2 regions of the Flavobacterium chungnamense genome follow, and region 1 is predicted to be linked to the other one. Evidence: riboswitches for the same ligand, from Rfam matches in the RefSeq annotation. Region 1 holds a riboswitch; the other holds the start of a gene.
What was found. Region 1 has a riboswitch for S-adenosylmethionine ahead of ABD771_RS10180 (hypothetical protein). Riboswitches for the same ligand answer to the same signal wherever they lie in the genome.

Region 1 (16,471 bases):
CTTCTTTTTCTAATTGATAAGCTCTAAAAGCAGCAATACCTTGACTTTGAAAAAGATCATTTTCAACTTCAAGGTTAAACAACGCTCTCGTAGAAACGCCAATCACTAATAGTTCAGAAAGGTCAACAGCCATCAAATAGATTAAAAATCAAATATACCAAAATACAACTATAAAAAAAATTATACATAAATTAATTCCAAACTTAAAACCAAACATCAAAAATAAATTTCAGTATAGACAAATAGTGTCGATAATAAAAAAAAACAGCTGGCAATAAATTAATGAACTCTAAAAATCGCATTTTAATTCACCTTCATAGTTTTCAATTAGATAACTATTTTATTATTATATTTGATAGTTTAATTATTTCAAGTAGTCTTTCAGGATTATTAGAATGTAAAATAACCCTTTCTAATTGATTTTTGTAAATGTATTTGTTACTCTTTTCCAAATTTTCAGTTTCATTCATCAATTGTAAATTGGAATAGTGATTTAATATTTTCATGTCTTCTCTGTTTTGTCCTAAACTTTGTGGTACACAATGATCGATATGAAGTCCCTTGTCTGTATGCTTTAGATCCCCATAATTCAACCATTCCAAAAAGTTTTGGTAAGAAATTCCAAGTATAGTTTCAGTTCTAGAATCTTTACCAAACCGTTTTAATGAATTTTTTAACAACTTTCTTATCTTGTGGCATTGCCTACATTTGGTATGGATTTTTCTCTCCCCATTAATAACTCTAGAATCAAAATCATTAAAATCTAAAAATAATTTGCAATCACCACATTGTCTTGATACTAGAAGGCCATTTTCAATTTTATGTTTTTCAAGATTACTGGATGTAATATTGATTTCAATTTTACCTATTTTATGGTCAATAATATGTTTCATAAATTACTTAATAAAAATTGTTTTTTCAAAGTTCAAATACTTTTTCAATATCGTTTTTGAAAATGATTCGTTGTTAAATTCTTTTAATAATTCCAATTTTAAAAAATATTGTTTATTATCATTAATTGATTTAAAATAAAGTAAAGAATATATTAATTCGAAAAGTTCATCATACTCATCAATACCCATCTGAATTTCTTCTTCTGAAAATTGCGCTAATAGTTCTTCATCAGATGCCTTCTCTATTTTTAAACTCTTTTTCAACTCTTCCGACGTAATTCCTATTGCATCATAATAGTCATTTAAAAAAGCAGTTGTCTCTTGCTTAAAAGGTTCTTCCATAATAGTAAATTTTAATATTTAGAGTAACTACTTAAAAAAATTAAGAAATCATCAAGATGTGTTTTAGTATTGTTATCAAATTCCTCAAGTAATTCAGTTGAAAACTCAGAGTTTGCTTCAAGTAAATCAGTTACTTTACCAAAAAAAACAATTTTATAATCCGTTAATACAGCATTCAAATCAGTAGTAAAATCCTGGGGTAATTGCTCATATAAACCAGTGTTAAAATAGTCCAAATACACTTTTTGCAATGAATCAAACACCTCAATTGGGATACTTGTATATTCTTGATTTATATGGTCCAACAGAACTAGAGCAGGGAGCAAGTTTATCCATTCCTCTTCATTGTTAATAAAGTAGAATCCACCGCACCCCATAGTATCTTCCATAAACAACGCATATCCGTTTAATAATGGTTTATGTTTAGTAGCATTGAATAAAACACTTTCATAATTTTCAAAACCTGAAAAGCAAAAAGTAAACGTTTCAAAATCAATTTCAGCTTTCTCAGAAGTATTGATAAATCCCATATCAATGCCAATAAAAACGCTATTCGATATTGGTCCACAAGCAGTTCCTGAATCACAAAGTTCAAACAAAACGGTATTAGTATGGTTCTTTAACTTTACATGCACCAAAACATCAAAAGCTTTAGTTGCTTCTGAAGCATCGAATTTAAAGTTGTAGTTGTTATATTTTCCTTCAAGTAGCTCTTCTAATGCCTCATTATAGAGAAGTCTAATTTCTGGTTTTTCATCAATGAGCTTTCCTCCATCAATATCTATAAAATGAAACAAAGTAGCAACAGAAGAATGATAATTATCCTCATATAAAAGTTGTTCGCCAGTAACAGGACAATAAAAAGGAGTTGCTTTCCTAGATAAACGAAGGTATTGCATAGAGTAGTTAAATTAGTATGAAGATATCAATATTTTTAATTTAATACAAATATAAATCGCAACATCGCCATATTGTGTCTGTGTAAAATATTTGGATAAATTAAAAAGTGTAAATAATTGCACTAATCACACTTTCTTGTTAATAACCAAATACAAACGATTAATAATATCAGCCAAAGTACCATATTGTTCATTTTGTAAATTTTAAATTAATCTTTAGTATGATAAAAAATATAACCAATTATTAAACCGATAAAGATAAAAAACCCCAATCCTTCTAAATAGGTTGTCAATAAAAACAATACAACTAAAGCTAATATTATAACAATGTAATATTTCATAATTTATGATTTTAATTATTTATGAATCACTTTCGAACACTTAGAACAAAACCATATTTTTTCTCGGTCCACTTGTTGTATGGTGCCTTTGGCATCATTCATCAAACAATCTTTGTGATGGGTGCAATGTATAAGTCCTAAATTATGGCCAATTTCGTGCAGCGCTACTTTTTTAAGACGAACTAACATTTTTTGTGTAGTTACACCCTTTTTAAGTCTAAAAGTGGAGATAACACAGGTTTTTCCTGGTCGTAGTCCAAGTCCAAAAATGCCCCATTCGGTAAACGAAGTACTTTTTCGGTAGGCGATATCTTTTTCTGTAATTAGTAAAAGATTTTCATTTGATTTGAATTTATTTAAAATTTTACTGGCTTCATAACGGGTTTTACTAGCGGCTAAAATATCCTTTGTAAGATTTACTTTTGGTTGAATTACACAAGTATAGCCATAGAAATCAGTAACTGAATTTTTAACGTAGGTAAGGTATTTTTGATTTACATCTCCAAGCGGTTGGATGTAAATAGTTTTTGGTGTATGGGTAGTAAATGAGCAAAAAATCCCAACCAACAATAGCAATACTATTTTTTTCATAATTCTATTTTTTATAAATTGTTATGGTTTAATTTCAATTGTACAACCTACGCTAACAGCAGCATACAATTCATCTATTTCGGTATTCGTAACGGCAATACAGCCTAAAGTCCAATCTTGCCAACGGTGGAATTTACCAATGTAACCCTTTCTATTTTTTAAGCCATGAATTTTAATATCACCACCTGCAGGTTTGCCCAATCTTTTAGCTTTCGCCATATCATTTTGATTGGGATAAGAAATGCCCAAGTTTTTATGCCAACCACTATTCGGATTTTTATCATGGATAGAGTACATTCCTTCAGGAGTTTTTTGATCGCCTTCATATTCTTTAGCACCAACTGGATTTCTGCCTAATGATATAGTATATGTTTTTATTAATTTCCCTTTGCTGAATGCTAATAATTGATGTTTTGATTTGTATACTATCATAGCATCTATTTTTGAATTTTTAGGTAATTGATATTCAGGATAAAAGTAATATACGAGCCATCCTAAAAGAAATAAAAAAGAGAAAACAAAAATTTTTTTCATGGGAACAAAAATAATTATTTAGTTAGTCTATAGTCAAATCCAATATCTTTTGGCATTATATTGGGATTATAATCATATAGCCAGTAATTGAGTTCTTTTAAATGATGTATAAGCACGCTGTATTTAATTTGATTTTTTTTAAGGGTAAAGTAATCAACATCTTCTTCAAAGTTCAGTTTCATATAATTGTCCAACGATAATTGACTAACTTTATTTTGAATTTCTCTGATACTTACTCCTTTTGTAGTTATTCCTAATAAATTAATTTCAGAAATAATGAGTGAATAGGAGGAAAATACGCCTACTTTTTCACCCCTTTCATTATAGTAATGAATGGAGTGGATAGCTGTTTTCTTTTTTTTATAATGGGTGTTATACAACATAGGTTACGATGCTATAGGTACTAAAGTAATTAATCTAGCAGGTTGATTTATTGTGCCATATACAATTGCGTTTTGTTGGTATTTATTCCCCAATGCAATCGCTTGCTCTTCTGAAATATTGGCTACAAAAAAACTAGGTTCTGGTGGCCAATTTCCAATAGTGTCTTTTCCTTCTGCTTCAAGTATTTTATAATCTTTCAAATCCAATTTTAATGATTCGTTTAATGCGCTATTTTCTTCGATTGGTAAAACATTAGAAAACGGATTCCAAGCGGTTATAAAGCACCAGTTTGTAATTTCATTTTCTTTTAAAAAGGTTTGTAAAGCTTCGTTTTCTTGTCCAATAAAAATTGCAATTTTGGATTGAATTATTTCATAACAAGTAGCTTTGTAAGCTTCTAATAGAGTAGTTGGTATCATAAGAGTGTACTTTAGGTTTGAATGGAAGTACAGAAATAAATAAAATTATTTTCTTATACAAATTAATACTTGTTTTTTAGCATTTTTAAAAAGTCTTGAACTACTTGCTTTATTGCTGTAAATTGTTCTGATTTTTCATTTCCTGGCTCCAGTAAATACAATCCTCTATTAATTTCTAGCATAATAGAATGTACGTTTGGATTTTTTTGATAAAAAGCCATTGGTACTATGGTACCACTATATGGCCAGTCTACTCCTAAACTATATCCTTTTTCTTCAAAAAATGCAACGGAAGCATCGATGAGGAATTGTGGCGTATGAAAAGGGTCAATCCCAATATTAAAATCAGGACGTTGAGGAGATTGATTTAAATCGCGAGTAACGGGTGTCGAAGGATAAGAGTGGCAATCAACGATTAAACAGGTTCCGTTTTTTTCCAATTCGTTAGAAACCGCAAAAGTAAATTCATTATGATGCTTCCAATAGTACTCTTGCATGATACTATTTCTTAGATTTGGTGTAACTTCTCTCATTAATTCACCTGAATCAAAATGCGTATAAACAGCACCCATTCCATATTTTGACATTACTTCATCAGCATCATTTTCAAATCGTTCTACGTCGCAAAATATTCTAGAAAATGGAGCTTTAATCAGGATATCCGATGACGAGAAAAACAATTCGTCGGTGTACCAATCGGTTAATTTTAATTGTTCCTTTTCAATTTTTAATTGGTCGTTGATATAACCATCATAGAAAGGTATAACAACAGAAGCATGTGGTATATGTAAGAGTAATTTTTTCATTTTGATTTAGTTAAATTGATTTTGTGATTGATAGTAACTGATTTACTGATATTTTTTTTAATTTTCATTTATTCCAATCTGATAAAGAATAGCCGAATAATTATCAATAGAAAATTGTGCACATTGTTGGTTGATGGTCGTTATGATTTCAGTGCATGAATCATTAGATTTAAACAGTGCCATTAAATCATCTTCAATGAAAGCTTCTAATACGCCATCTGAAATCAGTAAAAAATAATCATTTTCTTGAAGGTCTGTTACTATATGACAATCTAGTGGAGTAGGAGGTTGGTTCCCATTTATGATTCGTGTAACTTGATTTTTATTGGGATGAAAATACTGTTCTAGTGTTGTGATTTCACCTTTATCAATAGCTTCGTTAACCCATGTATGCCCTTTTGTTTTATAGTTGCAATGTCCATTTCTGATATGGTAAACTAAGCTATCGCCAATCCAAGCAATTTGTATTGACTTGGTTGTCAATCGAGTCAAAGCAATAGTGCTAGCCATTAGCATCATGGATGAATTTTTCTTCTTAAATTGTATAATTGCATCCGCTATTGTAACTTCTAAATTCGATAATTCGAAATTAGGATTGTTTTTATAAAAGTTATTTACAGTTGCTGCCACTAATTTTGAAGCAACTTGACCATTCCCATTTCCTCCCACGCCATCACAAATCAGGTAAAGTGCTTCTTTTTCAAATACTATAGTATCTTCATTTACAGCACATTGTCCTTTTTCGGTTAAATAAGCTTCTGATTTGATGTATATCATTATTATTAATGTTTTTTAGTTAGAAATGAGAATGATGGTTGCTTTTTTGTTCTTTGACTTTATTGTTTTTGAAATATTGTTTAACCTTAAATTCTTTGATTTTACATAAGCATTTGTTTTAAGTTACTAATTATAAATAATGTTGCACATTCATACCAATCACTTTGTTGTCTTGTGTAAGTAATGTACCACCACCTGGAATATTGGTACTAAATTGGATACCCTCTTCATCAAAATAATAAGATGTTTCAGGACCTTCCACCAAGCACATTTTGATGGGTTTAGCTTTCTCTGCTTCGATTTTGTTTTTAATCCATAAACAATGTTCAATAATTTTTTCATGAAGCGGTGCGGAATACTCTTGTTCGAAATCTTTTATCTCTTGTTCAGAAATACCATTGATATGGGTGCCTGGATAATTAATAAAATCATTGTTTTTATTAAAATGGATTGGAATTTGCATAAATAAAGCATAGCCCACTTTTAGTATTACATAAGGGAACTTGCCATAACCATCTTTAAACATTTTATGTTCGTGCCAATTTTCGTTTTCTTTATTTTTTGAATTAGTATCCATAACTAAACAAATAAATTAATATGTGTTACCTCATTTAACTTAAAACTAATCGGAAGAGGTAATAAAAGAATCTTTTTGTACTGAGTCGTAATGGAAAACTGCATTTCAGATTCGTTACAATTAAATGCGGCTCCTTTAAATAGAATCCCATCATCTTCTTGATTAAAATACAACAAAACATAGGGATACATTTTGGTAAGTTCAAGTAAAGTATTTACCTGTTGGTGTTCTAATTCAATAAATAAAGGCAAATTACCTTCTTTAAGTTCGTGCACTTTTAAAAAAGTGTCCTCCGTTTTTTTGACCACACCCTCAATTTGAAGGGAAGTGTGGTCATTAAAAAAAACGTACAATACATTTTTCATACAAATAATGATTAAGTTAAACTATCGTTACTTGTATTTCGAAAATAAGGTTTGTCTGGGTAAACTTACGTTTATTTTGACCGGACGGGCCCGTATTGTTTTACCACCGTGGTGTCTACACTCGGTTGGTACCCTAAATGGGTTCGAAATACTTTGCAGAGATATTAATAAACTTTCAATCTACAAAATTTTTAACAACATTTCTATATAAATAATTTTAAAGTTATTGATAATTAATATTTTAAATAATTTTTATTTTATTAAAATATTTTTATTGTATGTTTCATTTTTTTTATTTAATTATGCACCCAGCATCTGGAAGGAATTTATTTCCTGCCAACCGATCAGCTCACGACACGGTGGTTTAGTATGCGGAACAGTCGTTCAAATGTGTTGAGAAATATTATTTTTTACCGTTTTGATACGACATGACAATAAGTGTATAATTTTAATTGCTATGTTATGAATCAGTTTGCCGAACAAAGAGAGCAGTGGATTAATCAATTCAAGAGTTATTCTGATGAATCGTTAGTCAAGACTTTTAATGGAAATGTAGGCCTAAAAACTTTCGGAGTTTTACTCAGTATATACCTCAATACTTTGGAGCAAGAAATAATAAGTAGAGGTTGGGATTATTCTGAAATTATTTCAATTTGTCCGAAAACGAATACCTTACTTTCAGTCTCTTATGCATTTCCTGTTGAATTAATAGGTAATAAATTAGTGCCTATTAAAAATTACTTTTGGTTTAATAAACAAAAAGTATATATTAATTAAGCATCAAGATAATCCATTGGGTTAGCCAACCGATCAACTCACGACATGGTGGCTTAGTATGCAGAACAGTCGTTCAAATGTGTTGATAAATGCAATTTTTAGTTACATTTTTTTGGCATAACAGTAGTTTCATTTTTAATTTGTTATGTTTATGAAAACATCAGCTATCTCATTAATTGAGAAAAATAATACAGCGATAACGATATTTATGACCATTTAAATAGTTTGTAAATTCAAAAAAAAACTCAGAGGAAACATATTTTAGTAGTTTTTATATTCAAATATAAAGCATATAATAATGAAAATTAAAAAATTAAAATCCATTGGATTCAATATAACGGTCTTTTTACTACCATTCTTATTCATGGTAATTGTGAATGAAACAATTGCCCTTAAAAAGAAGGAAAAAGGCTATCGAGTTAACACGATTGAAGCAATAAATAGTAATAAAGCAGATGCCAAACAATGTACGTGGATATGTCATAATAACACGTTGTATTGTAAAAAACATCATACGAAATGGCTAAAAACCAGTTTTCCATATACCGACCCAATTTATTTTGGAACCATTCGATTACTAATGGCAACAGGTAATTATGGAGCAGCAAATATATTGCTATATGTAGTTTTCTTTCCTTTGACGATTGGAGTACTTATTATTTGGAATCGTCATTTAACTATAAAAATCGCAACTCTAAAAAAGCATAAAAATGGAAATAATTGAAAACTTAGGTGGGCAACTGTATGTGTATTGCACCGATTTTATTATTAACATGTCAAATCTAGTAGGAATATCTTATTATGAATTTAATTTCATTGTTTTTTGCATAGTGTATCCATTTCTTTTGCTGTTTTTAGGAATTAGGTTTCTTTATTTGAACTATAGCTTATATAAGTTTAAAAAATCGACACTGTAATGCAACAAACAAACCATATCGTTTTTTTTTAACCGGAGCCGTATCAGTCAAGAAAGCTGCATTAGTACCTTTCGTGATGCCAATGGCTTATGGAACAAGCACAAAATAGAAGAGGTAGCTTCACCTGAAGGTTTTGACAAGAATCCGCAATTGGTTTTAGATATTTACAATGCAAGAAGAAGACAATTAGATCAGGTAGAACCTAACGAAGCGCATCATTTGATTGCCCAATTAGAAACCAAATACAAAGTAACTGTAATTAGGCAAAATATCAAGAGTGGAATTTATAAGCTAAAAACAGCTTTAAAGGCTTGTATTCTTTGGTAAATAGATTTTAAATTGATTGTGGGCTAAATGTGGACTAGGGCTAGAAATAAAAAACCCTAACTAATTCATAATCAATTGTTAGGGTTTTAATTATGCGGAGAAAGAGGGATTCGAACCCCCGGACCTGTTACAGTCAACAGTTTTCAAGACTGCCGCATTCGACCGCTCTGCCATTTCTCCAGTAAGACGCACATACTTCCGTATTGCGGATGCAAATATAGTAACCTTTTTTTGTTTTCCAAATAGATTTTAAACAAAAAAACGATTAATTTTTATTATAAAAACTAATCGTTTCATTTTCTATACTTTAGAAATTTAAATTCTGCTTTTTTTTTGCATTAATAACCCACGTAATCTGTGATTTCTAATCCATATCCAATCATTCCTACACGTTTTGTGTGTTGCGTATTGGTGATTAATCGTATTTTAGAAATGTCAATGTCGTGCAATATTTGGGCTCCAATACCAAAATCTTTCGCATCCATTCTAATTTGTGGTGCATTAATGATTCCTTGCTCTTGTAATACTTTAAGTTCTTTCAAACGATTCAATAAATCTAAAGATTGTACTTCTTGATTTATGAAGATAACGGCACCTTTGCCTTCTTCGTTAATCAATCGGAACATATCATCCAGTTTCTTGTCGGCATTGTTGGTCAAGGTTCCTAAAATATCGTTGTTGATTTGTGTCGAATTGATACGTGTCAGAATAGAATCGCCTTTACTCCAACTTCCTTTGGTTAAAGCTACGTGAACTTGTTTATTGGTGGTTTGTAGATAAGCTCTCAATCGAAAAGTTCCAAAACGGGTTTCTATCTCAAAATCTTCTTTTTTTACAATTAAGCTATCGTGTTGCATTCTGTAAGCCACCAAAGCTTCAATGGAAACTAACTTTAAATCAAACTTCTTTGCCACTTCAACCAATTGTGGTAAACGAGCCATTGTTCCATCTTCGTTCATGATTTCAACAATAACTCCAGCCGATTTAAATCCAGCTAAACGTGCAAAATCAATTGCAGCTTCTGTATGACCAGTTCTTCTTAAAACGCCACCTTGCTTTGCAACCAACGGAAAAATATGACCAGGACGCGCTAAATCATATGGTTTTGTGTTTTCATCTACTAACGAAAGAATCGTTTTTGCTCTATCGGAAGCAGAAATTCCTGTAGTAACGCCATTGCCTTTCAAATCTACAGAAACCGTAAAAGCAGTTTCCATGTGGTCAGTATTGTTTCTAACCATCGCTTGTAAATCCAATTCTTTACAACGACTTTCGGTTAATGGTGCACAGATTAATCCACGACCATGTGTAGCCATAAAGTTAATCATCTCGGGAGTTACTTTTTCGGCAGCAGCCAAGAAATCGCCTTCATTTTCTCTATCTTCATCATCAACAACGATAATAACTTTACCCTGACGAATGTCTTCGATAGCTTCTTCTATAGTGTTGAGTTGTATATTATTTGACATGATCTTTATTAGTAGTTAATGTGTTCAAAGCTTTTTTTGTGTAAAGGTAAAGTAAACCATAAAAAGGAAAACCAGTTAATAACGAAATACCCATACCTGGTTCAATTGTTATACATTGAGCTTTGCTTATTTTTGAAACTATTTGTTGTGATTGATATATAAAATATAGTAATACTATAAGACTTAATCCAAACAAAATTGTGGTGATAATTGAATTATTCATAAACCATACTATACAGGTTATGAATGTTATAGCATAAGCGATTAGCCCAAAATTGGCATACTTTTGATGTTTTTCGATATGTGATTTAGTATCAAATAAGGCATCAATAGTTTTCGGAGTTGCAATAGTCGCATTTTCTTGTGTTTTTTTTGTGAAAAACTTTTGTAAAGGAAGTAAAACACCATCAAAACTTACCATACCTCCAATGTCATTAATAGCTCTATACGTGAGTAAAACAGCTAGAGGAGTTAATACAATCGACGACATCCAAACGCCCATAAAGGGTGTCATTCCGTCTTCTTGAGCTACTCTTTTTCCAAAAGTATTGATAAAATGGAATACAATAAAAATCGCTACTGCAAATACAATAGGTAATCCCAAACCACCTTTTCGGATGATAGAACCTAGAGGAGCACCAATAAAAAACATTAACAAGCATGAAAAGGCAATCATGTATTTATCATGTAGTGCAATCCAATGTTTGTTGATACTTTTCTGTTTAGCTTGCATTTCAAAAATGGAACTGTCAATAGAAAAAACAGTGTTTTCTATATTACTGAAGGCAATTTTTACTATCTCACTTTTCTGACTATCAGTAAGATTAGCCAATAAATTATTTGATGAAACTTTAGTTCTTACTTGTGTACTATCAGGTTGATAGAAAGTGTTTTTTATCCCAGTGCGCAAATATATATTCTCGGTATAGGAGCGAAGGTCTTTTTTATAATTGGTATTAAGTGAATCAATAGTAAATTGTAACTCACTAATATTTAGCATGGTATTGGTATTAGAAATATCTACTTCGTCCATACTTGTCTGATTCAATTTGGATAAATCAATATTTATTACATCACGTTTGAAGGTTCCTTTAGCAAATGGAATTCTAGGACGTTCTTCATATTTTTTTGGAATTATATCTTCATAATAGTTTCCGTCTGTTAAAACTAGTTTTAAAGTATTGGATGACTCACTACTTATTAGTTCACCTTTTTTAGCTTTTATAACTGTAGTGTTTCCTTCACCATTAGGAAGTTTCCTGTGAATGGTAACACCAGTTAGAAAGTTTCCTTTTTCACCTGATTTTTTATCTACTTTGATGGTATAATTTCCAACTTCACTAAATTGGCCTTCAGCAATAGCCATAGCTGGCTTAACTTGAGCAATATTTCGTCTAAAGTTAATGAATTTATATTCAGCATAAGGAATTACATTATTGGCAAAGAAAAAGGATAAAATGCTTAGTAAAATTATAAATACTGTGATGCTTCTCATGGTTCTCTGAAAAGAAATTCCAGAAGATTTCATTGCGGCAAATTCGTAGTTTTCTGCCAAGCTTCCAAAAGTCATAATAGAAGCCAATAATACAGATAAAGGTAATACTAATGGAACGATTCTTGGCATGGAGAAGAGTAAAAATTTTACGACCAAAAGGAAGTCTAAATCTTTACCAGCCAACTCTGAAATGAATAGCCAAACGGTTTGAAGTATGAATATAAAAAACAAGATTACAAATACCGTAGTAAATGTAATCAGGAATGATTTTAATAAATACTTATCTAATATTTTCACAAAAGCTAATCTAATTTATTGATGTAGTAGTTAGGATATTTACTCGCTACAAATGTAAATTGATTTTTTGACAATGGCTGATTGGTTTTGAAAGAATTAACAGTCAATGTGGTTTTTGTGCCATTTTTGCCAACTTCTATAAGGTTGTAAATGGTTTTAGTTTCAACATCAATTCCCAACAAAACCTCTTTACGTTGGTCTTTCGCGCTATTCGGAATTAATTTGATGTATTGAATTTTACGTCCTTTAATGTTTTGAGAAATATCCATAGAATATTTATAACCACTATTGAAAAACGTTAGCATTTTGGCAGGTGTAATAGCTTTATCATCTTTGTCATTTACACTTGAAATAGTAACTTCTTCATCTTCAGGATTTATAGTATAGGATTTTTTTCCGTCGTAAATTTTAGTTACGCCCATAAAATTAAGAACATACTTATTTCCTTCTAAAGTAACATTTCCCTTGCTTTCTTGGTTGATGTTTTCTTTGGCGTTATTCAAAGTGTATTTAAAATCAATAACGATGTTTTTATAACTTTTGATTTTTTCAGTTACATCGTCTAAAAGCTCTTTAGCCTTTTTATCTTGTGCATTAGCGGTTAAACTAACAAAAAGTAGTAACGCAATTGACAGAAATTTATTCATTTTAATTATTGTTTTGTTCATTGTTTAAAAATTGATCTAAAGCTACCAAGTCAGGAATGTTTACACTTCTAGCTTTGCTGCCTTCAAAAGGTCCAACAATTCCGGCTGCTTCTAGTTGATCTATTAGTCTTCCGGCACGATTGTAACCTAGTTTCAATTTTCTTTGCAATAATGATGCCGAACCTTGTTGCGCCGTTACAATTATTTCTGCAGCTTCTCTAAACATGGAATCTCTTTCAGAAATATCGATGTCTAATTTCACGCTACTTTCTTCGCCAACATACTCAGGAAGCATGAAAGCACTTGCATACGCTTTTTGAGAACCAATATAATCTACAATTTTTTCAACTTCAGGTGTGTCTACAAAAGCACATTGTACACGAACTAAATCATTTCCGTTAGAAAACAATAAATCTCCACGTCCAATCAATTGGTCAGCTCCACCAGAATCTAAAATAGTTCTTGAGTCAATTTTTGAGGTTACTCTAAAAGCAATTCTTGCAGGGAAGTTAGCTTTAATCATACCCGTAATTACATTAACCGAAGGTCTTTGTGTGGCAATGATTAAGTGAATTCCAATAGCACGAGCTAATTGCGCCAAACGAGCAATTGGTGTTTCCACTTCTTTTCCGGCGGTCATAATTAAATCGGCAAACTCGTCGACCACTAGTACAATGTACGGTAAAAATTGGTGTCCGTTTTCAGGATTTAATTTTCTTTGTTTGAATTTTTCATTGTATTCTTTAATGTTCCTAACCATTGCATCTTTTAATAAAGAATAACGGTTGTCCATTTCTATACAAAGCGAATTCAAAGTGTTGATTACTTTACTATTATCGGTAATAATGGCATCTTCAGAATCAGGAAGTTTTGCTAAATAATGTCTTTCAATTTTGTTGAAAAGCGTTAACTCCACTTTCTTTGGATCGACCAAAACAAACTTCACTTCGGCAGGATGTTTTTTGTATAATAACGAAGTTAAAACCGCATTCAAACCAACTGATTTTCCTTGCCCAGTTGCTCCAGCCATTAAAAGGTGAGGCATTTTTGCTAAGTCAAATACGAAAGTTTCGTTAGAAATAGTTTTTCCTAAAGCAATTGGTAATTCCATTTCGGCTTCTTGAAACTTTGCAGAGGCAATAACCGTTTTCATTGGAACCATAGTTGGATTCTTGTTTGGAACCTCAATACCAATTGTTCCTTTTCCTGGAATAGGAGCGATGATACGAATCCCCAATGCTGAAAGTGAAAGCGCAATATCGTCTTCCAAACTTTTAATTTTAGAAATACGAATTCCGGCTTCGGGAACAATTTCATAAAGTGTTACCGATGGACCAACAGTTGCTTTGATTTGAGCAATATCTATTTTGTAGTTACGTAACGTTTCTACAATGTTATTTTTATTATCTTCAAGTTCCTCTTGATTGATGGTAATTCCGACGCTTGAGTATTCTTTCAGTAAATCAATAGTTGGAAATTTATAATTAGATAATTCCAATTTAGGGTCAAATAAACCAAAATCTGCTACTAATTTGGCTGCCAAATTTTCTTCAACAGTGTCTTCATCTTGCGATTTTTCAATTACAAAAGCTTCATCATTAGTTTTGATTATTTCTTTAGCAGGTTCTGCTTTTGGAGTTATGGGTTGCTCAATTTCTAGTGAAAGAGAAGCTGATGGTTTTGGTTCGCTTTTTAATGTAGGTTCCAATTCAATTTCTGAATAACTTGAAATTGTTGGTTTCAACGTTTCTTTATTGATTTCAAACTGAGAGGTTACTGGTTTGATATAAGGTTCTTCAAAAGCTTCATCTAAATCGTCTTTTGATTCCTCAACGGCATATTCTTCAAGATTGTAAGCTCCACTTGCATCTTCAGAAGGTTTTGATTTCATAGCATCAATATCTTCTTTGAATTCTTTTTGCTTCTTCTCAAAAAATATTTTAATGCTGTCAGGAGAGATTTTGATTTTGAATAACAAATAAATTACTAAGCCAAAAATCAATACTAAGAATGTTCCAATTTTTCCGATGTAATCTTGAAAGAATTGATTCATCTCAAAACCAATCGTTCCACCAAGTTCAGGAATAGAATTGGCAAAGAATCCGAAAAGTATGGATAAGATGATGATGGCAAATAAATCCCAAAACCAAGTTGATTTTAATTTCTTTAATGGTAAATCTAAAACCATGAAAGCACCAGTAATGAAAAATAATTTTACAAAAAGAAACGATGCAGCACCAAATCCTTGGTAAATAAAGAAGTCAGCTAAAAAAGCACCCACTTTTCCCAACCAATTTTCTGCAGGTTTATTTCTGTCAGAAAGAGCAGTAACTATACTTTGGTCATTTTCTCCATGCATAAACAAAAAGTAAGAGATAAATGCCGTCAACAATCCTATGGATAAAATCACCAAAAGACAACCAAAAACTACTTTGTATTGTCTTTTCATTTTCCAAGGAAGTTTTTCTCCTAGTTCGTCAGATTTTGTATTTTCTTTTTTTACTTGTTTTGCCATTCGAAATTAAATAGTTGGTATAAAAATAGAAATTTTATGTTGTAATCAATTAAAATTTTGGAATATAAATAATGCATCCAATGGCAATGGCTGTCATCGCAGCGAAAAATACTGCTCCAGCTGCAATGTCTTTTATAAAACCAATTCGTTCATGGTACTCAGGATGAATGAAATCGGCCACTTTTTCTACAGCAGTGTTTAGACCTTCAATTCCAAGGACCAAACCAATAGCTAAGGTTTGAATCAGCCATTCTTCGTGAGAAATTTCAAAGTAAAAACCAGCAATAATCATTACAACAGCTAAACAACTTTGTATCATTACGCTGTGTTCGGTTGAGATTAATTTGATGGCTCCTCTAAAGGCAAATCCCATACTTTTAAATCGTCCAGTTAAGAAGGTTTTATCTCTTTCAAATTCCATTATAGTGATGCTAAAGCTGCTTCGTAATTAGGTTCGTCTGCAATTTCACCAACTTGTTCAACGTGTTTTATAACTCCGTTTTCGTCTAAAACGATAACTACTCTTGAATGTAATCCTGCTAAGGGACCATCAACAATTTCTAAACCATAATTTTTTCCAAAACTTCCTTCTTTGAAATCAGATAGATTTACAACATTTTCTAATCCTTCAGCACCACAAAAACGTTTTTGAGCAAAAGGTAAATCTCTTGAAATACATAACACTTTTGTGTTTTCTAAAGCACCTGCTTTCGCGTTAAATGTTCTTACAGAGGTAGCACAAGTTCCAGTATCAATACTTGGAAAAATGTTTAAAACCAATTTGCTTCCTGCATAATCAGCTAAAGAAGCTACAGATAAATCGCTTTTTACTAATTGAAAATCGGTTGCTTTTGAACCTACTTGAGGTAAAGAACCATTTGTGTTTATTGGGTTTCCACCTAATGTTATTGCTGCCATAGTTATAGATTTTTTAAGATTTCAAAAGTATGAAATTATTTCGGAATTGAGAAGTTTGATTTGTAGTATAAATTTAACATAATAATTCGCTTTATATAATTGTTTTATCGTAATATTGCAATATAATAATTATTTATTAAAATGGGAGCATCTAAATCAGAATCATTTTCAGACGAGCATA
Region 2 (16,471 bases), on a different contig from region 1:
AGGAATGCTTTTGTTTTCATAAGTATTTAAATTCAAATCATACAATCCTATTTGCTGATTTAAATTATTGAAAACCCATAATTTATTTTGTCCAGATATACCAATTGCTGAGGCTAAAATTGGTGTTTCCAATCTTGAAAACTCAATTTTTTGTATTTCATTCAATTGATTATCCAACACAATTACAGCATTAAATTCTTCGTAAAAAATAATAATTTTAAGCGGATTTGCGATGTCAACTTTGGTTATCTTTCCCAAACCAAGATTTTGATATTGTAAAATTGATGAATCTATTTTTTTATATAAAACATTGTTTTTTATATAAATACAATTATTAAACCCATCAAATCCAACAAATGCATCAGCATTTATTGCAATGGAATCTAATCTTGTTACAGTTAGCTTTTCATTTTGTGAATAGCTATCTGTAACTAATAATAAAAGCAGTATATTAAATATTTTTTTCATCGTGATGCTAAATTACATTAAACTATTTGAAATATATAAAGTCAAAGAAAAATATTTAACAAATCTTTGGTAACAAAACACAAATTCAATCGTCATATTTGTTACGTCAAATAATTAAGATACATCAAATGAAAAAAATAACGTTCACTTTAGCACTATTATTAGTTTTTATTGCATCTAATGCTCAAAAAGATTTTCAAGGAATGGCTGTTTATGAATCAAAAACAAGCACTGCCGATTTCAAATCAAGAATGTCTGGAAACAAAGACATGACTCCAGAAATGCAAAAAATGATTGAAGAACGAATGAAGAAAATGTTTGAAAAAACATTCATTCTAAATTTTGATAAAACGTCTTCAATTTATAAGGAAGAAGAAAAGTTAGAAGCTCCTGGTCAAGGTCAAGGAGGTTTTAGAATGATGTCGTCCATGATGGGTGGCGGAGGAACTTACTACAAAAATGCAAAAGAGAAAACGTTTACAGTCGATAAAGAATTTATGGGAAAAGAATTTCTTGTAAAAGATACTCTAAGAAATTACAACTGGAAAATGGAAGGTGAAACCAGAGAAATTGGTGGTTATATGTGTTACAAAGCAACAGCAGTAATTCCAGCAAGTAAAACCGATTTTAGAAATTTCAGACCTAAGAAAGAAGAAGATGTAAAGAAAAAAGAAGAGGAAGCAAAAAAGGAAGGCGAGAATAAAAGTGTAGAGGCAAAAGCTGAAGATAAAAAAGAAAAGAAAACGAGCTTTTTTGATGAAGTAGAATTGCCAAAAGAAATTACGATCACAGCTTGGTATACAATGGACATTCCTGTAAATCAAGGTCCAGAAGGATATTGGGGTTTACCTGGTTTAATTCTTGAAGTAAATGACGGAAAAACAATTATTTTATGTTCTAAAATTGTTATCAATCCTAAAGAGAAAACAGAAATAAAAGCATCAAATAATGGTAAAGTAGTGACTCAAAAAGAATATGATGATATTGTAACTAAAAAAATGGAAGAAATGATGGAAATGAATCAAGGTCAAGGAAGAGGTGGAATGCAAATGAGAATGGGAAGATAATTTCTTATAAAAAAATCAATAGCTTACACTTATGAAAAAAATATTATTATTTGCCTTATTTTTAATTTCAACTATCTCATTTTCACAAAATATTCGTTTTGAAGGTGTTATTTTAGAATCTGGAAAAACACCACTTGAAATGGCCAATATTATGGCAGTTAATCAAGTTACAAAAGGTATGGATGGTTACGCGATAACCAATGACAAAGGAAGATTTGTTTTAAATTTAAAACCAAATTCAACGTACTTAATAAAGTTGAGTTACATTGGAATGGAAAACAAGCAAATCACCGTTGAAACCAAAACGGAGAATATCACACAAAACATTTCAATGGAACCAGGTGGAATCCAATTGGATGGTGTTGAAATTGTTCGTGAAATGCCAGTTTCAATCAAAGGAGATACGATAGTTTACAATGCAGATTCATTTAAATCGGGTACGGAAAGAAAACTCGAAGATGTCTTGAAAAAATTACCAGGAGTAGAAGTAAACGCCGATGGAGAAGTAGAGGTAGAAGGTAAAAAAGTAACCAAATTGATGGTAGAAGGAAAAGACTTTTTTGATGGTGATACCAAACTTGGTGTAAAAAATATTCCAGCAGACGCAATTGATAAAATTCAAGTACTAAGAAATTATAATGAAAATTCTATTCTAAAAGGTGTAGAAAACAATCAGGATAATTTGGCAATGAACATCAAACTTAAAGATGGTAAGAAAAACTTTTGGTTTGGTGACATGACTGCAGGTGGAGGAACAGCAGATGATAATAAGTATGATCGTTATTTAATAAATCCGAAATTGTTTTATTATAATCCAAAATACAGTATTAATTTAATTTCAAATTTTAATAATATTGGTGAATTACCTTTAACCATTCAAGATTATTTTAAGTTTACAGGTGGTTTTAGAAGCATGATGGCAAAAGGAGGTTCCAATTTTAATGTAGCTTCCAACGATTTAGGAATTTCATTATTAAGAAATAATCGTGCAAAAGAAATTGAAACTCAATTTGGAGCCACAAACTTTTCATACAATCCAACAAAAGCATGGACTTTAAGTGGTTTTGGTATTCTTTCTTCATCAATAACAGATTTAGAAACAAAGTCACAAACTAATTTTCTTCAGCCAAATTCTTCTAATGTTGCTTCAACAGAAAATAGAAATGAAATAGCGCATCAAAAAAGTAATTTAGCACTTTTTAAATTGAGTTCTAGCTACAAACCAAGTGCAAGATTTCAATTTGATTATGATATTTTATCAAAATTTTCTAAACAAGATGAAGACAATTCGTTGCTAAGACAATCTATAGTTGGTCCTTTGTCAAATACTGAAACTATTCTTACTGCAAAAAAACAAGATCCTAAATCTGTAAACCAGAATTTGAGTTTTTATTATACGCACAACGATAAAAATATTTTTGCTCTAGAAATGCAGCATTTATACCAAGATGAAGATCCTTTTTATAATGCTAATTTACAAACACAACCTTTCGGTTTTGCAGGTTATGTAGCAGGTCAAAATAGAAATGATATTAATCAAACACGTTTTGTTAAGACCAATAAATTAGATGCAAAATTAGATTATTACTACATGTTGACTCCAAAAAGTAACATTAATGTGACTTTAGGAAATACTTATTCTTACCAAAGTTTTGATTCTTCAATCTACCAAATGTTAGACAACGGAACCAAAAACATTTTGACAGATGCAAGTAATACCAATAGAGTAAATTATAATTTTAATGATGCTTTCTTAGGATTACATTACAAAATTTTAACTGGGAAATTCACCTTCACGCCAGGTGTAAGTTTGCACGCCTATAATATGACAAACAGTCAATTAGGTACAGATTTTTCTCAAAATTTCTTTAGAGTATTACCAGATTTCCTTGCATTGTATCAAATTAAAAAAGCAGAAACACTAACCTATAATTATGCCATAACTAATAGCTTTACTGATATTAATAAACTGGCTGAAGGTTTTGTTCTTAATGGATACAATAGTTTGTCGAGAGGAAGTAGAACGCTTGAGAATGCTACGCAGCAATCACATTCGCTTCGTTATTTTAAGTATAATATGTTCAATTTTGAGAATATTACAGGTTTTATTAATTATACTAGAACAATTGACGCAGTAAAATCGAGAGCAAATTTTATAGGTGTTAACCAAACTTCAACACCTTTCAATTCAGATTTTGCAGAGGAAACGTTATCTGGTTTTGGTAGTTATGGTCGTTCTTTCTTAAAAAATTACAAAGCATCTTTCAATACTAGATTAAATTGGTCAAAGTTTAATAACCAGCAAAATGGGGTTTTTGCAAGTGCAGATAGTTTTACTCAAGTTCATACGTTAACAGCATCAACAAATTATAAAAATTTACCAAATATAGAATTAGGATATTCTTATACAGTAAATGATTATAACAATTCTAAATTCTATACAGATAAGCCTTTTGTAAGATTGGATTATTATTTCTTAAAGAGTTTTTCTTTTGTTTCAGAGTATGAATTCTATCATTATTACAATAAGAACAAAACTGTCGAAAACGAATACGATTTTCTTTCAGCAAGTTTAATTTATCAAAAAACAAAAGATAGTAAGTGGGAGTATAAAATCGCTGCTACCAATATTTTAAATACTAAATCATTGAATGATGATAGTTTTTCTCAATTCTCTACTAGAACATCTCAATATACAGTTCAGCCAAGATATTTAATTTTTACTTTGAAGTATAATTTGTAAAATTTTTAGATTAAAAGATTAAAGGAGTTGTCAATGGCAGCTCCTTTTTTATTTGTAATTAAATGTTGTAAAATAATATCTAAAAATAGTTAGAAATAAAGTTTGTACATTATAATTATTAGTAGCTTTAATGCTTGAAATTTATATTTAAAATCAAATGAAAAATTACGTTACACTTTTGTTTTTTGTTTTCTCTTTTAGTTTGTTTTCACAAAACAATAAATTAGAAACAGGCGAGTATTCTTCGACAACTCCGGCAGCAGAATCGCTTAAGATGATTTTATCTGATAACAATAAATTTCATCTATCCATACTATCGGGAACTTATGAGGTTGTAAACGATTCAGTTTATTTTAAAACATCTTATGATGATACGCCAAAATTTGTTCTAGAATACTCAAATCCAAATCCAAAATCTGATAAAATTACCATCGATTTAGGAGAAAATTCATTTTATAGATTTTATAATGTTTATGTAGGAATTCAGAAAACTAGTGATACTGCAATAGAATATAAAACGATTAAGGAACTTTTAAATATCACAGATGATTTTGACTATGAAAGAAAACAATTAAGTTTTGAGATAGATAAATCTAGTTTCATATATTTTGTTGAAGAGAATTTATACAAAGAATCAGTTATCGAAAAATATCAAATTCCTAATAATGTATCTCAAATAAAAGTGACCTATTATTCAAATGATCTTGGAAGACTTAATTTAAAAGGATTTTATGACCAAACTAATAAAAAGTTAATCGTGGCTGAAGGGAAAATTCCTTTGAAATTTTCACTAAATAAAGATGTGAAAAAGGATGTTCTAAAAGAAAAACCAATTGAAAAACGGGTTGAAAAAGATTGGACCTATCCTGGAAAAAAAGAGATAAATAATTATGATACTGCTGTTGATACTGCTGTTGCTGTTGTAGATACTTCTTACGTGCCATCTTACATTTTTAAATTGAAAATTGACAGTAATTTAAAAGATGCTTTAAAACAAGCAAAATCCCATAAAAATCAATTTTTAGTTGTAATCAACAATCCAAATAGCAAAACATCATTATCTAGTTTTAATTCCTTCATAAAGAATTATGAATCTGAAGCTGGTTACAGCATGTATGATGGGTATGTTCCTGAAAATGATAGATTTATTTTTTATTTTACTTCTAAAAAAGATAAAGAAACATTAAAGAATTTAGGAGTTTTGAATAATGAAACGCTACTAGTTTTAAATTCAGAAGGACAAAAATTGTATGCGGGTAATGTAGATAATTATCATGATAGTTTTACCTATTATAATTCCTCAAGCACTTATTCGGAATTGATTGGTATTAATGCTAAGCTTAAGTCAGATGCAATGATTTCAAACAAAAAGGCAACACTAGAAGATGTTGAGAAACAATTATTAGAAGTTTCTAAACTAGAATTTTTACATAGTAATGAAGAAATCACAGATAAACCTATTGTTAATGAAGTAGCAGTCGATTCAACATTTTCTGTTTACGGTTTTGATATTTTTAGACAAAGAAAAAATGTTTATCAACTAAAAACTAAGCAAGATGTTTTAAAAGAAAAATGGTCTAAAATTCTTGAAAATAGATTGTTAGAAAAAGAGGTGAATTTTACAACCGTTGATATTATTCTAAGAGAATTTAATTATGATGGATTCAATAAAGCTTTATACAATTCATCTGAGCCAATTGTAATTCCAACCGATTTACAATCTATAAATTATATTAATAAACATTATAAAATTATTACTAACACAAAGTTTAACGATACAGTGGCAACCAATTATGATTATTACAATTTAAATTATACGCTTATAGGTGTTCTTGATAGGAATTCTGATTTAAGTAATAATCCTTCTAAAGAATATCAAACAAAGGTTTTAAAGTCATATAAAGATTTATTAACTATTACAAATAACAATCTTCTAGTTAAAAATAGTTATATGAATGCATTAAAGAGATCAGAATTTTTTGAAGAATTTCTTGTGCAGTATGAAGATTTTTTTAATACTATAGTTAAAGAAAACACCAATTTAATTGAAAATTTAGATAATGCTTACAAGCAAAATAACGAAGCCGGAATTGGTTGGAATGATTTTAAATATGAGTTTGCAAATAATGCAAATGAAGCCGCCTGGACAGTTGTAGAGAAAAACAAAGATGTGAATTGGGTAAAAAAAGCTATTTTTTGGAGCGAAACCAGTTTAAAAATCGAAAAAGATAATAGCTATTATTTAGATACTTTAGCACAACTTTACTATAAAAATGGTGAGAAAGAAAAAGCAATTGCAACAGAGTTAAAAGCAATTGAAAATATTAAAGATAATTCTACGGAACAAACCGAACAGTACAAGATTGTTCTAGAAAAAATGAAAACAGGAGCTTATTAAAAACCAAAAACCTGACTAAAAATAGTCAGGTTTTTTTTATAATTTCTTTTGAAATATTACAATCCAAAAGCAGCTTTTACTTGATCTACAAAATCTAATTTTTCCCAAGTGAATAATTCAACAGTAACCGTTTTAGGTGCTCCATTTGGAAGTTGAAACGTTTTAGTAACTGTTTCAGGAGTTCTTCCCATATGTCCGTAAGCAGCAGTTTCACTATAAATTGGATTTCTTAATTTTAAACGTTGTTCAATAAAGTACGGACGCATGTCAAATACTTTTTCAACTACTTTGCTAATTTCCCCATCAGTCATGTTTACTTTTGATGTGCCATAAGTTACTACATTAATAGAAGTAGGTTTTGCAACTCCAATAGCATAAGAAACTTGAACTAATACTTCATCACATAATCCTGCTGCAACTAAGTTTTTAGCAATATGACGTGTCGCATAAGCTGCTGAACGGTCAACTTTACTTGGATCTTTTCCTGAAAATGCACCACCACCGTGAGCACCTTTTCCTCCATAAGTATCAACAATAATTTTTCTTCCTGTCAAACCAGTGTCTCCATGTGGTCCACCAATTACAAAAACTCCAGTTGGGTTAATGTGATAAGTGATGTTTTCATTAAATAAATGAGCATATTGAGGATACTTTGCTTTGATTCTAGGAATTAAAATAGAAATCAAATCACTTTTAATTTTAACCAACATCTCATCATTAGCCTTGTCTTTGTCTTCTCTAGAGTTTGATAAAGGTTTAATAAAATCATCGTGTTGAGTAGAGATTACAATAGCATCAATACGTTGTGGTTTATTGTCATCAGAATATTCTAATGTTACTTGAGATTTAGCATCGGGACGCAAATAAGCAATTTCATTATTTTCTCTTCTTAAATTAGCCAATTCAATCAACAAAGCGTGAGATAAATCTAATGCTAAGGGCATATAGTTTTCTGTCTCATTAGTGGCATAACCAAACATCATACCTTGGTCGCCTGCACCTTGCTCTTCTTTGTTAGCTCGGTCAACACCTTGATTAATGTCAGCAGATTGTTCGTGAATTGCCGAAAGTATTCCGCAAGAATCTGCATCAAACATATATTCGCTTTTGGTATAACCAATTTTCTTGATTACATCTCTCGCAATTTGTTGAACATCTAAGTAAGTATTTGATTTAACTTCTCCAGCAAGAATTACTTGTCCAGTTGTAACTAAAGTTTCACATGCTACTTTTGATTCAGCATCAAATGCTAAAAAGTTATCGATTAACGCATCACTAATTTGATCAGCAACTTTGTCTGGATGTCCTTCACTCACTGACTCTGACGTAAATAAATAAGCCATAATATAATTTATTTTAAAATTAATTTTTGTGAAGAAAAAAGAAAAATTGCAAGTAAAAGCTAAAGAAGGGATTCTGCTTTAGCATTTTTTTAAGAGGTTGCAATCAGTTCAAATTTTTCCTCATTTATTTGTGTTGCAAATTTAGAAAAGTTTTTAAGTAAAAAAATATTTAATTGTTTTTTTTTATATATTTGTCTTTAATAAAATTAATAAATATACATACTATGATGAAAAAACTACTTTTATTATTGTGTTTTGCTCCTTTTTTAGGTCAATCACAAGTTGTTTACTCTTTTGGATTTAACGGAACAACAGCTGCAATGTTAACCGCTGGATGGGAAGTTACCAATCAAAGCTCTCCTGTATATACTGGAGCCCCTACTTGGAGTATCCCAGCAACTGCACCAACAACAACATTTGCAGGTGGTGGACAAGCTGGAGGAGGAACTTCTTTTGCTTTAATTAATTACACTAGCACAGGAACTTCTTCAACAGCAGGTACAGGAACTATTAGTAACTGGTTAATTTCTCCAGCAGTTGATGTGCAAAATGGAGATGTAGTTTCTTTTTATACTAGAATTGGTAGAAATGCAGCAGCTTTGTATGCTGACAGATTACAGTTAAGAATGAGCACTGCAGGTGCGTTTACTTCTTTACCTTCTGGAGGTGCTACTGGTTTAGGAGATTTTACTAATTTGTTAGTTGATGTTAATCCTGATTATGATTTAACTTCTTATCCAACAGCATGGGGTCAGTATACTTATACTGTTACAGGATTGTCTGGATTAACAAATGTTAGATTTGCATTTCGTTATTTTGTTGAAGACGGTGGACCTGGAGGTGCAAATTCTGATATAATTGGTTTAGATACTTTTTTAGTTGATAGACCAGCTGCTAATACACAAGATTTCTTTACAGGAAACTTTTCAATTCAACCAAACCCAGTAAGTGATGTATTCACATTAAATACTAAAAACGGAGTTGCAATTGAAAAAGTTGAAGTATTAGATATTAACGGAAGAATTGTTAGTCAAGTTAATGGGTCATCTACAGAAGCTTTACAAGTTAATGTTTCGGACTTAAATTCTGGTGTATACTTCGTAAGAGTACAATCAGATTTAGGTGTTGGGACATCAAAAATTATAAAAAAATAATTAAATATTTTTAATGTTTGATAAAAGGAGCTGCAAAGCTCCTTTTTTTATGGAATTATATCGTTATCGTAATATTTTTAAACATATTATACGTTTTTTTTGTAATTCTAATTTCTATGTCATTACTTTGTAGTGTTCATAAACTTATTGATTGTTATCACGAAAGCCCGAGGGAATAGACCCGATGAAAGCTTAGCAACCCTACACTGTAGAAGGTGCTACATTCTAGTTTAAAGTAAATTTAAGCAAAGATAACCACGAGATTTTCTTCTCACTTTCCATGATAACATATAATTAAACAACAGCAACTTTAAAAGTTGTGCTATTTATATGTCAAAAATAAACCAAGCAATAAAAGAAAGAATCCTAGTTCTCGATGGAGCCATGGGAACTATGTTACAACGCAACAATTTTTCTGAAGAAGATTTTCGTGGCGAACGTTTCAAAGATTTTCCTCATCCCTTAAAAGGAAATAACGATTTACTTTCAATAACACAGCCAGAAGCTGTAAAACAAGTCCACCGTCTGTATTTTCAATCAGGAGCTGATATTGTTGAAACCAACACTTTTTCTGGAACTACCATCGGAATGGCCGACTACCATATGGAAGATTTGGTTTACGAATTAAATTATGAATCGGCCAAAATAGCAAGACAAGTTGCCGACGAATTTACAGATAAACCACGTTTTGTCGCAGGTTCAATAGGTCCAACAAACAGAACAGCATCCATGAGTCCAGATGTGAACGATCCAGGATTTCGTGCCGTTACTTTTGATGATTTAAAAATTGCCTATCGTCAACAAGTAGAAGCTCTAATCGATGGTGGTTGCGATGTTTTATTAGTAGAAACTATTTTTGATACATTAAATGCCAAAGCTGCACTTTTTGCCATCGAAGAAGTAAAAGACGAGAGAAATATTGATATTCCTGTCATGGTTTCAGGAACTATTACAGATGCATCAGGTAGAACACTGTCTGGTCAAACGGTCGAAGCATTTTTAATATCCATTTCACATATTCCATTATTAAGCATCGGATTCAATTGTGCACTTGGTGCTGATCAATTAAAACCTTATTTACAACGTTTGGCTATGAATACACAATTAAATATTTCAGCACATCCAAACGCAGGTTTACCAAACGCTTTCGGGCAATACGACCAAACACCATTAGAAATGCAAACTCTTATAAAAGAATATCTAAAAGATAATTTAGTAAACATTATAGGCGGATGTTGTGGTACAACACCAGAACATATCAAAGCAATAGCAGATGTTGCCAAAGATTTCAAACCAAGACAAATTTTAGAAACAATATAATGACGGAAGTAAAGAACAAATATCTAAAATTATCAGGATTAGAACCTTTAATCGTAACACCTGAAACTAATTTTGTTAATGTTGGTGAGCGAACCAATGTCACTGGTTCACGTAAATTTTTACGATTAATAAAAGAAGAAAAATACGAAGAAGCACTTTCTGTTGCCAGAGAACAAGTAGAAGGTGGCGCTCAAATTATAGATGTCAACATGGACGAAGGAATGTTGGATGGCGTTTATGCTATGACCAAATTCTTGAATTTAATTGCTGCAGAACCAGATATTGCAAGAGTTCCAGTAATGATTGATAGTTCCAAATGGGAAATCATCGAAGCTGGATTGAAAGTCATTCAAGGAAAAGGTGTAGTAAATTCTATTTCTTTAAAAGAAGGAAAAGAAGTTTTTGTACATCATGCCAAGTTGATAAAAAGATACGGAGCAGCTGTAATCGTAATGGCATTTGATGAAGATGGTCAAGCTGATACCTATGAAAGACGTATCGAAATTTGCAAAAGGAGTTATGACATTTTGGTTGATAAGGTTCATTTTCCAGCAGAAGATATCATTTTTGACCCAAATATCTTTCCAGTAGCAACAGGAATGGACGAACATAAATTGAATGCTTTAGATTTTTTCAGAGCCAGCAAATGGATTCGTGAAAATCTTCCTTATGCCAACATTTCTGGTGGTGTGAGTAATGTTTCATTTTCGTTTAGAGGCAATGACAAAGTGCGTGAAGCAATGCATTCGGCTTTTCTTTATCATGCCATCAAAAACGGTATGACTATGGGAATTGTAAATCCTGAAATGCTAGAGATTTACGATGAAATCGATCCAATTTTATTAGAGCATGTAGAAGATGTTTTGTTGAACAGAAGAGATGATGCTACAGAAAGATTATTAGATTTAGCAGAAAGTTTCAAAGGTGATTTCAAAACCAATGAAAAAGCAATTCAAGAATGGAGAAATAGTTCTGTTCAAGAAAGATTGACACACTCTTTAGTAAAAGGAATCGACGAATTCATAGAAATAGATGTTGAAGAAGCGCGATTAAATTCGGAAAAAGCTATTGATGTTATTGAAATTAATTTAATGGCAGGAATGAATGTCGTAGGCGATTTATTCGGAAGCGGAAAAATGTTTTTGCCTCAAGTAGTAAAATCGGCTCGTGTTATGAAGAAAGCCGTTGCTTATTTACTTCCGTTTATTGAAGCACAAAAAGATGGAAAATCTTCTTCAGCAGGAAAAGTATTGATGGCAACTGTAAAAGGTGATGTGCACGATATCGGAAAAAATATTGTAGCAGTGGTTTTGGGTTGTAATAACTTTGAAATCATTGATTTAGGAGTTATGGTTCCTCCAGAAAAAATTATTCAAGCAGCCGTTGAACATAATGTAGATATTATTGGACTTAGCGGATTGATTACGCCATCCTTAGACGAAATGGTTTATTTAGCAAAAGAGTTAGATAAATTAAATATCAAAATTCCAATAATGATTGGTGGAGCAACAACTTCACGTGCACACACAGCAGTAAAAATTGCTCCAGAATATAAAGAAACAGTAGTTCACGTAAACGATGCTTCGCGTGCAGTAACTGTTGCAAGTAATTTGTTGCAAAACGAAACGAAAGTAGAATATGCAAAAACCGTTCGAGAAGAATATGACAAACTTCGTGAAGGTTATTTAAGTAGAAGCCGTGACAAAAATTATCTTTCCATTGAAGAAGCAAGAAAAAATAAATTCCAATTAAATTGGGATAATTTTAATCCATCAAAACCAAATTTCATCGGAACAAAAACTATTGAAGTTGAACTTTCTGAGTTAGTAGATTTCATAGATTGGACACCATTTTTTCAATCGTGGGAATTACACGGAAAATTTCCAGCGATTTTGACAGATGAAGTTGTGGGCGAACAAGCCACAAATTTATTTGATGATGCTAAAAAGATGTTGCAACAAATAGTCACTGAAAAATGGCTAACTGCTAAAGGAATTATGGGAATTTTTCCAGCAAATACAATTAACGATGACGATATCGAACTAACAACTGACAACCGACAACCGATAACTTTTCTAACTTTAAGACAACAATCTCAAAAAACAGCAGGTGCACCAAACATTGCATTAGCCGATTTTATTGCACCAAAAGATTTAGGGAAACAAGATTATATTGGATGTTTCTGTGTAACCACAGGTTTTGGAGTTGATGAAAAAGCATTTGAATTTGAAAAACAATTAGACGATTATAATTCTATTTTGGTAAAAGCTCTTGGCGATAGATTGGCCGAAGCTTTTGCAGAATATTTGCATTTGAAAGTTAGAAAAGAAATTTGGGGTTATGCTTCTGAAGAAAACTTGAGTAATCAAGATTTGATTGATGAAGAATATAAAGGCATTCGTCCAGCGCCAGGTTATCCTGCTTGTCCAGACCATTTAGAAAAACCAACCATTTGGAAATTGCTTAATGTAGAACAAGAAATAGGAGTAACCTTAACCGAAAGTATGGCAATGTGGCCAGCAGCATCGGTTTCTGGATATTATTTTGCAAATCCAGAAAGTAAATATTTTGGATTAGGGAAAATAAAAGAAGATCAAGTTATTGATTATGCAAAACGAAGAGGCATTTCAACAGAAATAGCAACCAAATGGCTTGCACCGAATATAGCAGATTAAAAACAGTTGTCAGTTATCAGTTGCAAAATCAACAGAATAGCAGATAACCGACAACAGACAACTAAAAATTATGAAAGTAACTCAACACATAGAAAATGCCCAAGGAAAACCATTGTTTTCATTCGAAATTCTGCCACCATTGAAAGGGCAAAATATTCAATTTATTTATGACGGAATTGATCCTTTAATGGAATTCAAGCCGCCATTTATTGATGTAACATATCATCGTGAAGAATATGAGTTTAAAGAATTACCAAGTGGACTTTTGCAAAAGAAAATCGTAAAAAAACGTCCTGGTACAGTTGGTATTTGTGCCGGAATTCAGAATAAATATTCAGTTGATGCTATTCCGCATATTTTGTGCGGTGGATTTACTAAAGAAGATACTGAAAATTTGTTGATAGATTTAGATTTCTTAGGAATTAATAACGTTGTAGCTCTTCGTGGTGACGCTTTGAAAAACGAAACCTATTTTAAACCCGAAAAAGAAGGAAACGAATACGCATCTGAATTGGTAACTCAAATTAATAATCTAAACAAAGGAATTTATTTAGATGAAGATTTACAAAATTCAGCTTGTACTAACTTTTGTATTGGAGTTGCAGGTTATCCAGAAAAGCACATGGAAGCGCCAAGTTTGGATAGCGATATTCATTTTTTGAAAGAAAAAATTAGAAACGGAGCCGATTATATTATTACACAAATGTTTTTTGATAATAAAAAATTCTTCGATTTTGTAGATAAATGCAGAACAGCTGGAATTACAGTGCCAATTATTCCTGGGTTGAAGCCTATTGCAACCAAGAAGCAGCTGAATTTAATTCCACATCGTTTTTCTTTAGAATTGCCAGACGATTTGATTATGGCAGTTGTAAAAGCTAAAGATAATGATCACGTAAAACAAATTGGTATTGAATGGTGTATTGAGCAAAGTAAAGAATTAGTGGCGGCAGGAATTCCAGTTTTACATTATTACTCTATGGGTAAAGCTGAAAATATCAAAGCTATTGCTAAAGAAATTTTTTAATTAGATTCAATGTGGTTGTACAATTGTGTAAAAGCAATTGCCGAAATTATAATAAATAGTATTATAAAAACGAGTAAAGAGAGCATTATTGTTACAGAAGTCTTGTAATATTTTGGTTTGTGTTTTATTAATAGATAAACTGCTATTGAGTTTAAAATAGATATAGTTAAAAACCAAATTAATAAAGCTGAAACAGAATCAGAACTAATAAAGAATAGAAAAGCAATGATTTCAATAGTCATTAAAACCACTAAATTTTCATTTATTTTATTTGGGTTTATTATCATCTTTTTTGAACAAATTTAGTTTTTAATTTAGATTTTGCAAAAGACATATCCTAACTAGCCCTGATTATCTCACTTTGATTTTATTTTTATTGGTATTCGATGAATTTCATTTATAAAGAAAAGATTGAAACGAAAAGCAGGAATTAGGATTTCAAAAATTCCCAAACCATTCGCTCTAAATCAAAAAGATTTAATTCTTTAACTTATTCTGTTATATTTGTGCGAATTAATTTTTTAAAATGAGGAGATTTTACTATCTATTTTTATTGATTTCTTTAGGTTGTTTTTCGCAAAATAATCAAGATACTCCTGCAATAAGTGTAACTTATTTTAGAGCTAATGTTCTACCGCATACTCCAGATTTAGAACATCTTAAAGGTCATCCAAGTGGTGTAATGGTAGACTTTGTAAAACAAACTCATGGCAATAGCGAATGGCATGCAGCATACAATTATCCAGAGTATGGGGCTTTTTTTCTTTATCAAAATTTTAATAATCCCTATATAGGAAGTAATTATTCAGTTGGAGCCTTATATAATTTTTATTTTCTGAATAGAAATGTAAAGTTGCTTTTGTCTCAAGGAGTTGCGCTTACAACTTCACCTTATGATAAAGTCGAAAACAGTAAGAATAAAGCTTTTGGTTCAAAAATACTTGCCAATACCAACCTCGGCCTTTTTTACAAAAAAGAAAATATTATTGATAAGTTCGGAATTGAAGCAGGAATTCTTTTCACACATTATTCAAATGGTAGAACGAAATCTCCAAATAGTGGAATAAATACTTATGGTTTAAATCTAGGAATCAATTACAATTTTGAGAAATCAAAACCAAATAGTGTTGATTCAACTTTAGTTAAAACAGATTATAAAGAGCCTATAAAATACAATTTAGTTTTTAGATCAGGTGTTAATGAAAGCGCTGTTATTGGAAGTGGTCAACATCCATTTTATCACATAAGTGTTTATGCTGATAAAAGATTAAATAGAAAAAGCGCCATTCAATTTGGTACAGAAGTTTTTCTTACTACTAGTTTTAAAGATTTTATTAAATATAAATCTATTGCTTATCCTGAATTAAATTTAGATCCAAATACAGATTACAAAAGAGTTGGAGTTTTTATAGGTCACGAATTGTTTGTTAATAGAATTTCACTCGAAGCTCAAATAGGATATTATGTTTATGATCCATTCAAAAATGAAATACCTATTTATGATAGAGTAGGAATGAAATATTATATCACCAATAAAATTTTTGCCGGATTTACAATAAAAACCCATTTGTTTCTTGCCGAAGCATTGGAGTTTGGAGTTGGCGTTCGTTTATAAAATAATTATAACATGAAGAAAATAATAATTGCAACAGTATTATTTATAGCATTAATCTCCTGTGAAAAACCAAGTGATTGTATTGAATCTGCTGGAAATACTATTACAAAAATTGTAGAAGTAACACCATTCACAAGAGTTGAAGTTTACTCTGGAATAGAACTTATCATAACTCAAGGCACGGAATACAAAGTAGAAATTGTTACTGGAGAAAACATAATTGAAAACATTGAAGTTAAGCAAGAAGGTAATATTTTGAAGCTTAAAGAGAATTCGTCTTGCAACTGGGTTAGAGAATACGGACAAACGAAAGTTTATATAACTGCGCCCAACATAGAAGATATTTATTCTAAAAGTGATCGAAAAATTTCATCTAATGGTGTGCTTACTTATCCTATTTTAAGATTATTTGCATTAGATAAAGATGGTGATGGAAAAGAAGGCGCTGGTACAAGTGATTTTTATATTAATGTGAATAATAGTCAGTTAGTTATTGAAAATAATAATGTTGCTAGATATTTTATTTCGGGAAGTACAAACCAAGCATTCTTTAATTTCTATGCTGGAGATGGTAGAATTGATGCTCCTAATTTAACAGCACAAACAATCAAAGTTTTTCACAGAGGTTCTAATGATATGATTGTAAAACCAATACAAAGTA

Region 2: another riboswitch for S-adenosylmethionine. It lies ahead of ABD771_RS03080 (homocysteine S-methyltransferase family protein); the one in region 1 lies ahead of ABD771_RS10180 (hypothetical protein).

Annotation. Positions count from the first base shown of each region.
Region 1 covers NZ_BAABCS010000018.1:114,084-130,554, forward strand. The annotation lists gene ABD771_RS10115 (5'-nucleotidase) at 1-133, opposite strand, end outside; gene ABD771_RS10120 (hypothetical protein) at 336-893, opposite strand; gene ABD771_RS10125 (hypothetical protein) at 897-1,235, opposite strand; gene ABD771_RS10130 (hypothetical protein) at 1,247-2,134, opposite strand; gene ABD771_RS10135 (matrixin family metalloprotease) at 2,491-3,066, opposite strand; gene ABD771_RS10140 (L,D-transpeptidase family protein) at 3,088-3,498, opposite strand; gene ABD771_RS10145 (hypothetical protein) at 3,615-3,983, opposite strand; gene ABD771_RS10150 (DUF3293 domain-containing protein) at 3,987-4,403, opposite strand; gene ABD771_RS10155 (N-formylglutamate amidohydrolase) at 4,466-5,209, opposite strand; gene ABD771_RS10160 (PP2C family protein-serine/threonine phosphatase) at 5,267-5,986, opposite strand; gene ABD771_RS10165 (hypothetical protein) at 6,117-6,563, opposite strand; gene ABD771_RS10170 (hypothetical protein) at 6,566-6,928, opposite strand; SAM-I-IV-variant riboswitch at 6,991-7,085, opposite strand; SAM-I-IV-variant riboswitch at 7,235-7,330, shown strand; gene ABD771_RS10175 (hypothetical protein) at 7,391-7,705, shown strand; SAM-I-IV-variant riboswitch at 7,701-7,796, shown strand; gene ABD771_RS10180 (hypothetical protein) at 8,004-8,429, shown strand; partial or broken gene ABD771_RS10185 (Sir2 family NAD-dependent protein deacetylase) at 8,638-8,895, shown strand; tRNA gene ABD771_RS10190 (tRNA-Ser) at 9,045-9,129, opposite strand; gene ribB (3,4-dihydroxy-2-butanone-4-phosphate synthase) at 9,288-10,418, opposite strand; partial or broken gene ABD771_RS10200 (LptF/LptG family permease) at 10,789-12,210, opposite strand; gene lolA1 (outer membrane lipoprotein periplasmic chaperone LolA1) at 12,216-12,857, opposite strand; gene ABD771_RS10210 (DNA translocase FtsK) at 12,859-15,372, opposite strand; gene ABD771_RS10215 (diacylglycerol kinase) at 15,422-15,793, opposite strand; gene tpx (thiol peroxidase) at 15,793-16,290, opposite strand; gene ABD771_RS10225 (ArsR/SmtB family transcription factor) at 16,432-16,471, shown strand, end outside.
Region 2 covers NZ_BAABCS010000004.1:174,294-190,764, reverse strand. The annotation lists gene ABD771_RS03110 (NHL repeat-containing protein) at 1-468, opposite strand, end outside; gene ABD771_RS03105 (GLPGLI family protein) at 597-1,535, shown strand; gene ABD771_RS03100 (carboxypeptidase-like regulatory domain-containing protein) at 1,567-4,278, shown strand; gene ABD771_RS03095 (hypothetical protein) at 4,436-6,676, shown strand; gene metK (methionine adenosyltransferase) at 6,733-8,019, opposite strand; gene ABD771_RS03085 (T9SS-dependent choice-of-anchor J family protein) at 8,244-9,173, shown strand; SAM riboswitch class I at 9,325-9,431, shown strand; gene ABD771_RS03080 (homocysteine S-methyltransferase family protein) at 9,504-10,493, shown strand; gene metH (methionine synthase) at 10,493-13,168, shown strand; gene metF (methylenetetrahydrofolate reductase [NAD(P)H]) at 13,239-14,195, shown strand; gene ABD771_RS03065 (hypothetical protein) at 14,192-14,482, opposite strand; gene ABD771_RS03060 (acyloxyacyl hydrolase) at 14,722-15,810, shown strand; gene ABD771_RS03055 (head GIN domain-containing protein) at 15,823-16,471, shown strand, end outside.